Regions from separate parts of the Streptomyces sp. NPDC058751 genome, predicted to be linked through region 1. Evidence: riboswitches for the same ligand, from Rfam matches in the RefSeq annotation. Region 1 holds a riboswitch; the other holds the start of a gene.
What was found. Region 1 has a riboswitch for cyclic di-AMP ahead of ACFW6B_RS10385 (C40 family peptidase). Riboswitches for the same ligand answer to the same signal wherever they lie in the genome.

Region 2: linked by a shared signal. The riboswitch ahead of ACFW6B_RS33460 (M23 family metallopeptidase) and the one ahead of ACFW6B_RS10385 (C40 family peptidase) in region 1 are both predicted to bind cyclic di-AMP.

What each region holds. Positions count from the first base shown of each region.
Region 1 covers NZ_JBHYPZ010000008.1:102,727-110,165, forward strand. Annotated here, with positions in the region: gene ACFW6B_RS10375 (ATP-dependent Clp protease proteolytic subunit) at 1-582, shown strand, start outside; gene ACFW6B_RS10380 (hypothetical protein) at 590-895, shown strand; cyclic di-AMP (ydaO/yuaA leader) riboswitch at 1,248-1,429, shown strand; gene ACFW6B_RS10385 (C40 family peptidase) at 1,433-1,906, shown strand; gene ACFW6B_RS10390 (LysE family translocator) at 1,999-2,733, opposite strand; gene ACFW6B_RS10395 (LysR family transcriptional regulator) at 2,844-3,815, shown strand; gene ACFW6B_RS10400 (ATP-binding protein) at 3,803-4,261, opposite strand; gene ACFW6B_RS10405 (helix-turn-helix domain-containing protein) at 4,474-5,331, shown strand; gene ACFW6B_RS10410 (DUF397 domain-containing protein) at 5,343-5,567, shown strand; gene ACFW6B_RS10415 (8-amino-7-oxononanoate synthase) at 5,667-6,791, opposite strand; gene bioB (biotin synthase BioB) at 6,962-7,439, shown strand, end outside.
Region 2 covers NZ_JBHYPZ010000047.1:21,992-29,430, forward strand. Annotated here, with positions in the region: gene ACFW6B_RS33450 (PrsW family intramembrane metalloprotease) at 1-203, shown strand, start outside; gene ACFW6B_RS33455 (aldo/keto reductase) at 262-1,206, opposite strand; gene ACFW6B_RS33460 (M23 family metallopeptidase) at 1,342-2,382, opposite strand; cyclic di-AMP (ydaO/yuaA leader) riboswitch at 2,394-2,550, opposite strand; tRNA gene ACFW6B_RS33465 (tRNA-Met) at 2,885-2,958, opposite strand; gene ACFW6B_RS33470 (dihydrofolate reductase family protein) at 3,006-4,175, opposite strand; gene ACFW6B_RS33475 (MarR family winged helix-turn-helix transcriptional regulator) at 4,254-4,763, shown strand; gene ribA (GTP cyclohydrolase II) at 4,887-5,531, shown strand; tRNA gene ACFW6B_RS33485 (tRNA-Lys) at 5,592-5,664, opposite strand; gene ACFW6B_RS33490 (amino acid permease) at 5,786-7,321, opposite strand.

The sequences.
Region 1 (7,439 bases):
ACGGGGGCGCGGACCCTGGATCCGTACGCGAAGCTGCTCGGCGAGCGGATCGTGTTCCTCGGGACACCGATCGACGACGCCTCGGCGAGCGACGTGACGGCGCAGCTCATGTACCTGGAGCACCGGGCGCCCGAGCGGGACGTCTCGCTGTACATCAACTCCCCGGGCGGCTCCTTCAGCGCGATGACCGCGATCTACGACACGATGCGGTTCGTGGCCTGCGACGTCGAGACGATCTGCCTCGGCCGGGCGGAGTCGGCCGCGGCGGTGCTGCTGGCCGCCGGGACTCCGGGCAAGCGGCTCGCGCTGCCGGGGGCCCGCGTCCTCCTCCGGCAGCCCTCGCTCCCGGAGCCGGTCGAGGGACGGGCCGACGATCTGGCCGTCCGGGCGGAGGAATTGGTCCGCACCCGCGAGATCCTGGAGGAGATGCTCGTGCGGCACACGGGACGCAGTCCGGAGCGGGTCGCGGCGGACATCGAGCGCGACAGGGTCCTCGACGCCCCGGAGGCGCTGGCCCACGGGCTGATCGACCGGATCGTCCCGGGCCGCAGGCCCTCCTCCCGGACGCCCGGCGCGAGGTGAGCGGCCGATGATCCCGGACCTTCCCCCGCTGCCCGCCCTGACCCGCGCCGAGGCCGAGCTGATCGACCGCTATCTCGACGTGGTCGACCTGCTCGGCCGGATCAACCCGTCCCGCCCCGGAGACACCTACGGCGGTCTGAGGGCCGCTCAGGCACTGGTCGGCAAGGCGGTGGCCCTGCGGGACGCCCTCACCCTGATGCACCAGCGGGGCGAGAGCGAGGTGCACGCCCCGACGCTGGCCCAGGCCCTGCGGGTGCTCGACGGAGAGCGGCGGGCGGCCCGGGTCACCGTGCCGCCCGGGCCGGGAAGTTGACGAACCCCCACCGAAGGTCCCGTACCCGCCGGATCCCCATGACGGCCGACGACGACTCAAACGGACCGGATGGAGTACCCCCCGATGGCGTATTCCTCGATCCTTTCCGCGACCCCTCCGAGTTGCGCAACACGCGGGGCCCAGAAGCCGGATGAGGCCCTTCGCCGCAGGTGCGGGCCTCGTCGGTGTCCCCAACACGTGCTCGAACGGAGGGATGTTCACTAGAACGGGTGAGTGGTGAGTAAGCCCACAAAACGCCGGTTCCGCTCGGATTTTCCGACTCTGATGAGTCAAGATCCCTTCCGACGACAAGCCCCCGCCACAGCGGCGGGGCGGTCCGGGCGGACGCCGAGTCCTGCCGCCGCCCGGATGCCCGGTCGACAGAAGTGCATCGGCAGGAGTGGAGGACCCAGCTAGACGGGCCGCCGGAGCAGTTTCCGGGCGGTCCTTGGGGTGAAGCCGCAACCGCGGCCGGGCAACTTCGCCAGCCCGAATCCGACAGGTCATCCTTCACAGGCGGCTGACGAAGGGTTGCGCATGACTGCGCTCAATCGTGTCCCGTCGCTGTGGACCCGGGCCGGTACGGCCTCGGCGCTCACCCTTGCCGCGGTGGGCGGCAGCCTCGTGGTTCCCGGCGCCGCGTCGGAGGCCGAGGCGGCCACCGTCGCGACGAGGGCACTCCAGGTCGCGGCGTCGAAGCACGGCTCCCCGTACAAGTGGGGCGCCACGGGGCCGCACCGGTTCGACTGCTCCGGGCTCACGCTCTACTCGTACAAGAAGGCGGGCAAGAAGCTGCCTCGTACGGCCGCGGCCCAGTACAACAAGACGCACCACGTCTCGGCCTCGCGCCGCAAGGCCGGTGACCTCGTGTTCTTCCACTCGGGGCGGAACGTGTACCACGTCGGCATCTATGCCGGTAAGGGCAAGATCTGGCACTCCCCGAAGACCGGGGAAGTGGTCAAGCTCCAGAAGATCTGGACGAGAAGCGTCTGGTACGGCAGGGTGGGCTGACCCTTTCGCCCGGGGCGGCGGACCCCGCCGCCCCGGAGCGGGCCCCCAGGGCCCTGGGGCCCTTGACGGGCCCCTGACGGGCTTCCGACGCCCTATCGGCTTCCGAGGGATTCCAGGACCAGGACGAGGCCCAGGACGGTGAGGGCGCCGCCGGTGAGCCCCGCCACGGCCCGTGCGGCCCGCGGCCCGCGCAGCCACCGTCCGAGCCGGTCCACCAGGAGCGCGACCGCCGGGAACCACACCAGGGCCAGGGCGACCACGATCAGCGCGAGCAGCAGGGTCCGCGGCATCGCGGGGCTGCCCGCGGGCACGAACTGCGGGAGCAGGCTGAGGAAGGTGACGGGCGCCTTCGGGTTGAGCGCGTTGGTGACGAAGCCCTGCCGCAGCGGACGCGTCCGCCGGACCGTCTCCCGCGTTCCCGCCTCGCGCGTCGCCGCCCCGTGCGATGCCGCGGCCGAGCCCGGCTCCCCCGCCGTCTTCCCGTGCGCGCCCGCGCCGGAGCCCGCCGCCCCCGTCGCCGTCCCGCCGGCCGCCGCCTCACCCGGACGGCCCGAAGAGCGGAGCGTGCGCAGGCCCAGGTACAGCACGTAGGCCCCGCCGAGCAGTTGAAGCGTCCTGAAGAGCGTCGGCACGGCGGCCAGGACCGCAGCGACCCCGGCGACGGCGAGCGCGGTGTGGACCAGCAGCCCGCCCGCGATGCCGAGGGCGCACGCGACCCCGGCCCGGCGGGAGACGAGCGCGTTGCGTACGACGACGGTGAAGTCCGCGCCGGGCATGGCGACCATGCCCGCGGCGACGCCCGTGAAGGCGATGAGCTGTGCGTCCATGCCCTCAGACTGCCCGGCACGGGCCTTCAGCAGGTATGTCGAATAATCTGGGCCGGTCTTAAGCAGTCGTTTAGACCGGGCAGGGTCCCGACGGGACCGGGAGGGGCGCGATGTACGACCCGACGCGGCTCGCGGCGCTGGTGGCGATCGCCGAGGCGGGGTCGATCACCCGGGCCGCCGAGCGCCTCGGCTACACCCCGCCGGCGCTGTCCCAGCAGGTGGCGAAGCTGGAGCGGGAGACGGGGGCGACGCTGCTGGTGCGCTCCCACCGCGGGACCCGGCTCACCGGCGCGGGTGAACTGCTGGTCGTACGGGCCCGCCGGGTCCTCGACGAGATGGAGCTGGCCCGGCACGAACTGGCCCGTCTGACGGGGCTGTCGGGCGGCACCCTGCGGCTCGGCACCTTCCAGACGGCGGGCATCCATCTGCTGCCGCCCGTGCTCAGCGCCTTCCGCCGGGCCCACCCGGACGTGGCGCTCGCGGTCGCCGACCACGAACCGCCGCACGGGATCGCGGCGGTCGCCGCCGGCGAGGTGGACCTGGCGCTCACCCACGCCTACCAGCCCGCCCCGCCGGTACCGCTCCCCTCGTCCGTGACCGTGGAGCCCCTCCTGGTCGAGGAACTGGTGCTGGTGACCGCCCCCGGTCACCTTCTCGCGGACGGCTCGACGCGGCTGCCGCTCGCCGGCCTCGCCGGGCAGCCGCTGATCAGCATGGCCCCGGACCACCCTCCCCGGCAGGGGGTGGAGGCCGCGCTCGCCGAGGCGGGGGCCACACCGGCCGTGCTCGTCGAGACCCCCGGGTACGCCCTGGTGTGCGCGCTGGTCAGCGCCGGGCTCGGGGTCGCGGTCGTACCGGAGATGGTGGCGGCCACGGCGGCGACGCCGGTGGGCACCAGGCTGCTGGAGCCGGGGGACCTGCGCCGTACGATCTCGGTCGTCCACCGGACGGACGTGACGGCGCCCGCGGCCGACGCCTTCCGTGCCCTGCTGCGCGGTGCCTTCGGGCGGGCCGGACGGCACCGGGCCGCTGCCCGGCCCGATGTCCGAGGGCGCCGGGAGGACGCGCCTCAGGGCTCCTGAGGCCACCCGGCCGGCACCGGCCGGACCGGTACCGTCCACGGGATCTCGACGGAGACCGTCTTGCCGCCCTCCCGGGTCGGGCGGACGGTGAGCCTGCCGCCGCACTCGGCGGTCAGCCAGCGGATGATCACCATGCCGCGGCCGTTGTCCTGCTGGACGGCCGCGGGCAGCCTCTTCGGAAAGCGCGGATGGCTGTCGGTGACACCGATGCGCAGACGCTCCTCGCGGTCGAGGCACACGCCGACCGTGAAGGTGGGCGACTGCCCGAAGGTGTGCTGCACGGCGTTGGTGGCCAGCTCGGAGACGATCAGACGTACGGTCTCGGCCACTTCGCAGTCCCCCGGCAGACCCCATTCGGACAGGACGTCGGCGACGAATTTACGGGCCGCGGAAACCGAGACCGGATCGCTCGGCAGTGTGACGGATGCTTCCTGATGGTCTGCCATGGCGACGTTCGTCCCTTTCCCACGGGACCGGAACCCGACACCGAGCGGATGGTTCGAGTACGGTCCCGGACTGGTGCTTGCGCCAGACTGCCATTACCGGGCCGGTCGCGGGTGCGATCCACCGAGTAATGCATATATCTGTCGCTCGATGCGGTGAACTCTGCGTCGGCAGAGCGTATTCGGACGACTTGGAAGGAGTAAGGAGAACAGTCATGCAGCACGGTCCCGCGGTGCGCCGCCGCAAGCTCGGTGCCGAACTGCGCGCGCTCCGCGCGGGCACGGGTCTCACGAGCGGAGAGGCGGCCCGCCTGCTCGGCTGGCACCAGTCGAAGGTGAGTCGCATCGAAACCGGCACCAGCGGGGTGAAACCGGCCGATGTGGAGCGCCTGCTGCACGCGTACGGCGTCGAGGATCCCGAACTGCGCGACCTGCTGGTCGTCCTGGCGGGATCCGAGGGGAACGGGCGGCACCACTGGTGGCACGCGTACCGCGGGGTGCTCCCGCCGGCCTACCGCGACTTCATCAGCCTGGAGTCGAGCGCCAGCGGCATGCGCACCCTGGAGACCTCGGTCGTACCCGGACTGCTGCAGACGCCCGAGTACGCCCGCGCGGTGACACGGGCCGCCGTGGGCGGACTCGAGGAGAGCAAGCTCGACGCCCTGGTCGAAGTGCGCCTGGCCCGGCAGGACGTACTGCGCTCGGACCCGCCGCTCGAACTGTCCGCCGTCCTGGACGAAGCGGTGTTACGGCGGGAGGTCGGAGGCCCCGACGTCATGGCGCGGCAGCTGCGCCGGCTGCGGGAGGCCGCCGCCCTGCCCCAAGTGCGGCTCCAGGTACTGCCGTTCGCTGCCGGGGCGCACATCGGGGTGACCGGCCCTTTCGTTATTTTCTCATTTCCGAACACAACCGATCTGGATGTGGTTGTTCTCGACCACTTGACGAGTAGCCTCTATCTCGAACGGAAAGAAGACCTCCAGGCCTACACCGAGGCCTTCAACGCCCTTCAGTTCCACGCCCTTTCGCCCGAGGACTCGTCGGACTACATCGCCGGGATAGGTGACGGCGCGTAAGGAGGCACGTCATGTCTGCAATGCCTCGGTACGTACCTTCCAGCACTTCTCTGCACCATGTGCGATGGCTGCGCAGCAGCCGCAGTACCGGGATGAACAACTGCGTCGAGACGGCACGCCCGAGCACCGGACCATGGTCCGGAATGGTCGCGGTGCGCGATTCCAAGAACACGGCGGGACCCGCCCTGCTGTTCGGCCCGGACGCCTGGGAGGGGTTCATCACCGGACTGAACTGACCCCGCACGGTTCACCGTTCCACCGCACCACCGGCCGGCCGCCCCTGCGGACCACCGGCCGATCGCTCCACCCGATCGTCGACCGATCGCTCCACCTGTTCACCGGTTCCGGCTGATCACGTCCACCGCGTGCCCGATCTGCTCCTCGGTGAGGTCCGCGCGGGCCGTCAGCCGCAGTCGTGAAACACCGTCGGGCACCGACGGGGGACGGAAACAGCCGACGGCGAGGCCCGCCTCGCGGCAGTCGGCCGCCCATCGCACCGCCCGTTCGGGGGACGGTGCCCGCACGGAGACGACCGCGGCGTCCGGTCGTACCGCGGAGAGACCCTCCGCCGTCAGCCGCGTGTGCAGCGCCCTGGCCACCTCGCGCGCCCGGGCCGCCCGCTCCGGCTCACGGCGCAGCAGCCGCAGCGCCGCCAGCGCCGCGCCGGCCGCCGCCGGAGCGAGGCCGGTGTCGAAGATGAAGGTGCGCGCCGCGTTGACCAGATGGTCGATGACGGCCGCCGGGCCGAGGACGGCGCCGCCCTGGCTCCCGAGCGACTTGGACAGGGTGACGGTCACGACGACGTCCGGGTCCCCCGCGAGCCCCGCGGCGTGCGGGGCGCCCCTGCCGCCGTCGCCGAGGACACCGAGCCCGTGCGCGTCGTCGACGACGAGTCCGGCGCCGTACTCCCGGCAGGCGAGGGCGAGTCCGGCGAGCGGGGCCGCGTCGCCGTCCACCGAGAAGACCGTGTCGGAGACCACGACCGCGGGTCCGTCGTGGGTGCCGAGCGCCTTGCGCACGCCGTCGGGGTCCGCGTGACCGACCACCTGCGTCGTGCCCCGGGCCAGTCGGCAGCCGTCGATCAGGGAGGCGTGGTTGCCCGCGTCCGAGACGACCAGCGAACCGTGCGGCGCGAGCGCGGTGACGGCGGCGAGGTTGGCCGCGTAGCCCGAGGACAGGACGAGCGCGGACTCGAAGCCGCAGAAGTCGGCCAGTTCGCGTTCCAGCTCGCCGTGGAGTTCGGTGGTTCCGGTGACGAGCCGGGAGCCCGTCGCGCCGCCGCCCCACCGGCGCGCGGCCGCGGCCGCACCCTCGGTGACCTCCGGATGGCGGGTGAGCCCGAGGTAGTCGTTGCTCGCGAGATCGAGGAGCGGCGACTCGGCGGGGCGGGGGCGCAACGTACGCACGAGTCCGGCCCGGCGGCGCGCCTCGGCCTGCTCGTCGATCCAGCCGAACGCCATGTGTCCTCCGGGTCTCGCCGCATTCGCGGTGGCGGTGATTTGTAGGCAGTTCACAGACCCTAACGGTCGCTCCGCGTGCCCATGATGTGGCAATACCCACACGTCGAACCGTCTCTGTTGTGCAAACTCTCCTTGGCCGGGAGCGGTCGCATGGTCCAGGATCGGACCTCATGGACCTGCTGAACACGCTGGTGGACAAGGGGCTTCGGCGCGAGCTGCCGACCCGCGACGAGGCGCTGGCCGTACTGGCCACCTCCGACGACGACGTACTCGACGTGGTGGCCGCGGCGGGCAAGGTGCGCCGTCACTGGTTCGGCCGACGGGTGAAACTGAACTACCTCGTCAACCTGAAGTCGGGCCTGTGCCCGGAGGACTGCTCGTACTGCTCGCAGCGCCTCGGTTCCACGGCCGGCATCCTCAAGTACAGCTGGCTCAAGCCCGAGGAGGCGTCCAAGGCCGCGGCGGCCGGGCTCGCGGGGGGCGCCAAGCGGGTCTGCCTGGTGGCCAGCGGGCGCGGCCCGACGGACCGTGACGTGGACCGGGTCTCCGACACGATCAGGGCGATCAAGGACCAGAACGAGGACGTCGAGGTGTGCGCCTGCCTCGGTCTGCTCTCCGACGGCCAGGCCGAGCGGCTGCGCGAGGCGG
Region 2 (7,439 bases), on a different contig from region 1:
TGCTGGAGGAGCTGTGGCGCCGCCGGGAGATCGCCCGTCCGGCCCTCGCCCACGCGGCCCGCGCCACGGCACCGCTGCCCACGCCGCCGCCCTGGCCGGCTCCCGGGTACGGGTACGTCGTCCCGCCGGCGCGACCGTACGGCCGGCCGGCGCAGGCCTCCGCGCCGGCCCCCCGTCCCGCGTACGACCCTTACCGCGCCTGAAAGCCGTCCCGTGGTTCCCGACGGGCGGCGACGGTGCCGCGCGCCGGCGGCCCGGGTGTCACGCCGACGCCCGCGACAGGAGTGTCAGTTCGTCGTCCGTCAGCACCAGGTCGGCGACCCCCAGCAGGGCCGGAAGTTGCTCCACCGTGCGGGCGGAGGCGATCGGCGCGGCGACGGTCGGCCGTGCGGCCAGCCAGGCGAGGGCGACCGTCGGGACGGCGACGCCGTGGGCGCCCGCGACCTCGTCGAGGGCGGCGAGGACCCGCGGCCCGCGTTCGGTGGCGAGGTGCCTGGCCGCGCCGCCCGCCCGGGGCGAGTCGACCGTCGTGCCGGGGCGGTACTTGCCGGTGAGGAAACCGGCGGCGAGCGCGTAGTAGGGGACGGCCGCCAGACCGGCCCGGGAGGCGACCTCCAGCAGGGAGCCCTCGTAGGTGTCGCGCGAGACCAGGTTGTAGTGCGGCTGGAGCGCGACGTACCGCGCGAGGCCCTCGCGGTCGGAGAACTCCAGGGACTCCCGCAGCCGCTCCGGGGAGATGTTGGAGGCGGCGATGTACCGCACCTTGCCGGCCTTCACCAGCTCGTCGAGGGCGCCGATGATCTCTTCGACCGGCACCTCCGGCTTGTCGAAGTGCGTGTAGTAGAGGTCGATGTGATCGGTGCCCAGACGGCGCAGCGAGGCGTCGGCCGCGGCCTTGATGTTGGCTCCGGACAGCCCCGGGTACGCGGGGTGCTGGCTGACCTTGGTGGCGACCACGATGTCCTCGCGGTTGCCGCGGCTCTTCAGCCATCTGCCGATGACGGTCTCGGACTCGCCGCCCTCGTTGCCCTCGACCCAGGCCGAGTAGGAGTCGGCCGTGTCGAGGAAGTTGCCGCCCGCGGCCGCGTAGGCGTCGAGCACGGCGAAGGACCGGGTCTCGTCGGCGGTCCAGCCGAAGACGTTGCCCCCGAGGGAGAGCGGGAAGACCTCGAGGTCGGACGGACCGAGCTTGCGAAGAGAAGTCATGTCCGGCGTCAACGCCCTTGCCGGACAGGCATATTCCGTCGGCTCCGGGGCCCGCGCGCGCCGTCGTCCGCGCCCGGACGACCAACAGCCCTGACGCCGGGGGGGGTTGACGTCAGGGCTGCCGGAGATCGGAGGTCAGGGGTTGATGCCCTTGCTCTGGAGCCACGCCGTCGGGTCGATGCCGGTGGCGGCGCCGCCCGGGTGCACCTCGAAGTGCAGGTGCGCCCCGGTGACGTTGCCGGTCGCGCCCACCCGCCCGATGACATCGCCCGTGGCGACCTTCTGGCCCACGGTGACGCTGATGGACGACTGGTGGGCGTACCAGAGCTCCGTACCGTCGTCGAGGGTGAGGACCGTGCGGTAGCCGTACGCTCCCGCCCAGCCCGCCTCGGTGACGGTGCCGCTGTGGACCGCCTTGAGGAGCGTGCCGGTGGGCGCCGCGAAGTCGAGCCCGGTGTGGTAGCCGGAGGACCACAGGGCGCCGGCCTCGCCGAAGGTCGAGGTCAGGGTGTACGAGGACGTCGGCAGCGCGTAGCTCTTGGCGAGCTCGGCGAGGCGCTCGGCCTCGGCCTTCTCCTTGGCCGCCTCCTCCGCCTTCTCCTTGACCGCGGCGGCCTTGGCCTCCGCCTCGTCCTGCTGCTTGGCTGCGAGCTGGACGGCCTTCTGCGCGGCGGCGGTCTGGGCGGCCTTCTGGGTGGCGGTGTCGGCCCGGTTCTGCTGGGACTGGGCCTGCTGCATGATGCGGTCGCGCAGCGCCTCACCGGCGTCGGTGGCGCCATGGGCCTCGTCGACGCTGGTCAGACCGGCGGTGGTGAGCGGAGTCGTGGAGCCCTGGGGAGTGCTGGATCCGCCGTCCGTCACCAGGGCCTTGGCGGACTCGGTGACCGACGACAGGTCGGGCATCGAGATGGAGACGGGCGCCTGGTCCGGAGAGGCGCTGGCGATGCCACCGCCTCCGACTGCGGCTATGACGCCGACGCCGAGAACCGTGGAGCTGCGGGCGAGTCCTCCGCCGCCGCTGCGCTGCTTGCCCGTGCGGTGCCGGCCGCGGACGGGAGCGACGGAATCCGCGGTGGGATTCCACTCCTCCCAGGGACCCTCGTCCTTGCCGTAGCCGAAGGTGTGCGTTTCGTTCGGCGCGAACGGGGTTGGCTGAGCGGGCCGGTTGGACGCCACGTGGGCGCACTCCTTTCCTTCCTTGCCGCCTACCGGGTTAGCTGACGGGTTCGGAGCAGGAAGGTCTCCTACGGGCGTACTGCCACCGTGTCTCCACGGCGGATTACGCTCGATTCACCCCACGAGATGGGTCCCCGGTTCCCTTGCGGGATTCGGCGCGTGCGCACGGAGCCGTCTCTTGTGACGGTTGTGACGACCGCGCTGCGTTATCGAACGTTAATAGACCCAGGCACCGAATTCCAAGCTGTTCCGGCTGATCATTAACGGCTCTTGGCCTGGACTTTGGGGTCATGGGTGACGAAAAACGGGCGAGTTGACCGGATGTCGCTTGCATCGATTTTCCTGACGGCCGGTCAGTTGTCATGCAAAGGCAAACGGTCGGTCACCGTTGGTGACCGGGCCAGGGGTGCGGCCGTGAAGAGGGGGCCGCGTTGAACTGCGACGGGGTGAAAACACCAAGGGCCGGAACTCGTGAATCCGAGTTCCGGCCCTTGGCCTTCAGTAGCGGGGACAGGATTTGAACCTGCGACCTCTGGGTTATGAGCCCAGCGAGCTACCGAGCTGCTCCACCCCGCGTCGTTGAGACCAGTGTACGCCATCCGCGGGACCCGAAGCACATCCGTTTAAACACGCCCCTCCGGCGACGCGGACGCCCGGTCCGCGAGGTGCCCGTTGGGGGCCTCCGCGCGGGCCGCGTACTCGGGGAGGACGACGACCTCGGCGCCCGCGGCCGCGAGGAGCCCGCTCCCGTCGGCGTCCGTGACGAAGGTGTCGGGCTCGCGCCAGGCGGTGACGATCCGCCGCACACCGGCGTCGAGGATGAGGCGGGCGCACGGGACGGGCCGTGAGGCGCGGTGGGCGCACGGCTCCAGGCTGCTGTAGACGGTGGCGGCGGCCAGCCGGGGATCGGCCGGGTCGATCTTGGCGAGGGCGGCCTCCTCGGCGTGCACGACGGGGTCGCCGCCCTCGCGGGAGTGGCCCCGGGCCAGCTCGGTCCCGTCGGCCGCGACCACCACGGCGCCCACGCTGAACGCGGTCCCCGAGGGCGGGCACAGCTCCGCCAGCTCGCAGGCGAGCTCCAGCCAGCGCCGGTCCGCGGCGGAGGCGAGCGGGCCGGTGCCGGGCGCGGTGGGGACGTACCGGATGAGCACGACGTCGCCGACGGGCCGGGTCTCCACCAGCCGCATCCGCCCCGGAGGGTAGTTCCCGGTCCCGAACAGCCGCGGCGCGTCCGGCTGGCCGACGAAGAGGGGGGCGACGGCGAGCTGCAGTTCGTCGGCGAGCTGCTCGCCGACGAGCTGGGTGTGGACCTTGCCGCCCCCTTCGACCATGAGGCGGCGCACGCCCCGTACGTCGTGGAGGTGTTCCAGCAGCACGCGCCAGTCGAGTGCGGGGCCGGTCGGGACGACGTCGACGCCGGCGAGGCCGTCCAGCGCGGCGGCGGCCCGCGGCGCGCCCCCGTCCGTCGTGTAGACGACCTTCTCGCCGCCCGTGTGCCAGAACTGCGCCTTCGGGTCCAGTTCGCCGGATCCGCTGACGGTGACCTTCAGCGGGTACTCGGGGCGGCCGTCGGCGACGCGGGCCGCGCGCCGTTCCGCGGAGTTGACCAGGAGCCGCGGGTTGTCCGTGCGCAGGGTGCCCGCGCCCACCAGGATCGCGTCGCTGGAGGCCCGCACCTCGTCGACCCGGTCGAAGTCGGCCGGGCCCGAGAGCAGCAGCCGCTCGGGGCCGGTGTCGTCCAGGAAGCCGTCGAGGGAGACGGCGGCGGACAGCAGGACGTAGGGACGGGGCATCGGAACGCATCCTCCGGTCGCACGCGCACAGGGCCGAGCGCAGTGGTTCAAGTTTTAAACAATACCTAGACTGGTCTCATGACGACCCGCTGGCTCTCCGCCGCCGAACAGCGCGCCTGGCGCTCGTACATCTCCGCTAGCTCCCTCCTGGCGGACGCCATCGACCGCCGGCTCCAGGCGGAGGCGGGGATGCCCCACCTTTACTACTCCATCCTGTCCCGGCTGTCCGAGGCTACGGACCGGCGGCTGCGGATGACCGACCTCGCCGAGGCCCTGAAGATCACCCGCAGCCGGCTGACGTACGCGGTGGCACGGCTGGAGAAGGACGGCACGGTACGCCGCGAGGGCTGCCCCACCGACAGGCGCGGACACATGGCCGTCCTCACCGACGAGGGCATGGCACTCCTGGAGCGGGTGGCGCCCGCGCACGTCGAGACGGTACGGACGGCGGTCTTCGACCATCTGACGCCCGAGCAGGTGGGGCAGCTGGAGGAGATCTGCGGAACCATCACCCGGGCCATCCAGAGCGGGGATCCCGGGGCTCCCGGGGAGGATCTGCCGTGGCGGCGCCGTTCCTGCTCCTCGTGAAGCGCTCGACGCGGGCCCGAACCCCCGTTGCTTGAAGTTTTAAGCAGATGTAGGGTCTCGTTCCGAGGCTGTGCTTCAAATCTGAAGCACAGCTCGTGCGAACCCGCCGGACGGAGAGACACCATGCGCGACCACCCCACCGCCACCGTGCGCACCCGCGTCCGCGTACCCCTGCGCTTCGGCGACGGCTACTCGGTCGACGCCGAGCTCGTGACCTTCCACGGCCTCGACGACGGCGAGGAGCACCTGGCCGTCGTCCTCGGCGAGATCGGCGCGAACCCGCTGGTGCGACTGCACTCCGAGTGCCTGACCGGCGACGTGTTCGGCTCGGCCCGCTGCGACTGCGGACCCCAGCTGCGCGAGGCGGTGGAACGGATAGCGGACCGCGGCGGCGTCCTGCTCTACCTGCGCCAGGAGGGCCGCGGCATCGGCCTCTACAACAAGCTCGACGCGTACGCCCTCCAGGACCAGGGCCTGGACACCTACGCCGCCAACGCGGCCCTCGGCCTGCCCGAGGACGGCCGCGACTACACGGCGGCCGCCCAGATGCTCCGGGCCCTCGGCATCGGCTCCCTGGACCTGCTCTCCAACAACCCGGACAAGGCCGACCAGCTCCGCGAACTCGGCGTCACGGTCTCCCGGCGCGTGCCGACGGGCGTCTTCACCACCGACCACAACGTCCGCTACCTGCGCGCCAAGGTCCTCCAGACCCAGCACACCCTGCCGCTGCCCGAACTCACGGAGCGCGCGGGGCTCTCCGCGGGCTGACACCCCGGCGGAACGAAGCGAGCCCCCGGTTCGGAGCGATCCGAACCGGGGGCTCTTCCGTAGACCCTGTGGGACTCGAACCCACAACCAATGGATTAAAAGTCCACTGCTCTGCCAATTGAGCTAAGGGTCCCCGCACCGGAAAACACCGGCACGGCACACCGGAGCGCGCCGATGCATCCCCGAGCATAGCGGGACGCGGCCGGGACTCCGATCGGGTATCGGTGACCCGGCCGCGCCGAAGGCCCGCAAGGTCAGGGATCGACCGGTTCGGGTGCACCCTTGCGGGCGGCTTCCCGGGCGATCGTGCGCTGGTGCTCCGGGTTGAGGAACCAGTGCCGGGCCGAGGCCAGCCACCAGGCCGCGGCGAACCCGAGGACGACCAGGACCGCGACCGGGGCGTAGTTGAACGTCTCCCAGGTGACCGGGGAGACCTGGGGCAGCATGAACAGGACCGTGATGACGGCCACCCAGCCGACCGCGATCACCCCCACGGGCCGGGACCAGCGGCCCAGGTGCCAGGGCCCGCGCTCGAAGGCGTCGCCCTTGCGCACCCTCAGCAGGGTCGGGATGACGTACGCGACGTAGAGGCCGATCACCGCGATCGACGTCACGGCCGCGTAGGCCGCGTAGTTGATCAGGTACGGCAGTCCGAGCGCGAGGGCGCCCAGCGCGGCCAGCCAGACCGCCGCGACGGGGGTCCGCGTGCGCGGGTGGACCGTGTGCCACACCGAGGAGAACGGCAGCGCGCCGTCGCGCGAGAAGGCGTAGATCATGCGGCTGTTGGCGGTCACGGACGCCATGCCGCAGAACAGCTGGGCGCCGATCACGACGAGCAGCAGGAGCTTGCCGGCCGTCGCGCCGAGCGCGTCCAGCAGGATCTGCGCCGGGGGTGCGCCCGTCGCCGAGCCCAGCGCCCCGTCGTAGGACTGGATGGCGAAGGTGAAGCCGAGGAGCAGGACGAACCCGGCGATCCACGAGGTCCAGATGGAACGCACGATGCCCTTCGGCCCGGCCGTGGAGGCGTCGTGGGTCTCCTCCGTCATGTGGGCCGAGGCGTCGTACCCGGTGAACGTGTACTGGGCCATGAGGAGTCCGACGAGCACGACGTAGACCCCGCTGCCCCAGCCGGTGTTGTTGACGAACTCCGTGAACACGAAGTCCGCCGACTGGTGGTGGTCCGGGGCGAAGGTCAGCGCGCCGACGATGACGGCGACGCCGACGACGTGCCACCACACGCTGATGCTGTTGAGCAGGGCGACGATCCGCACCCCGAAGGTGTTGAGGAGGCCGTGCAGGAGCAGGATCGCGGCGAACAGGAGGATCGTGCGGCCCGGCGTCACCCCGAAGTCGAACTGGAGGTTCAGGTAGGCGCCGAGGAACAGCGCGGCGCCGAAGTCGATGCCGGCGGTCACCGCGACCTGGCCGAGGACGTTGAACCAGCCCGTGAACCACGCCCAGGCCGCCCTGCTGCGCTCGGGAGCGAGCCGGTGCGCCCAGAAGTACAGCCCGGCGGACGTCGGATAGGCCGAACAGATCTCGGCCATCGCGAGCCCGACGAACAGCGTCATCAGTCCGACCGCGACCCAGCCCCAGGTGATGACGGCGGGACCGCCGGTGTTCATACCGAACTGATACAGCGTCAGGCAGCCCGACAGGACCGAGATGATCGTGAAGGAGACCGCGTAGTTGGAGAACGCCGACATGCGGCGGGCGAGAACCTGCGTGTAGCCGAGCTGGGCGAGCCGCTCTTCGTCCGACAGCCCAGTCACTCTGGCGTCATCTGTCATGCACCCAGCGATTCCCTCGCCGAGGGCATGACATGCGCCGGAAAGGGCGTCACATTGGCCGGAAAAGACCCATGCGGCCCCTCGGCAGGTCAGCGGGGATCCGGGCGCCACGAAGGCC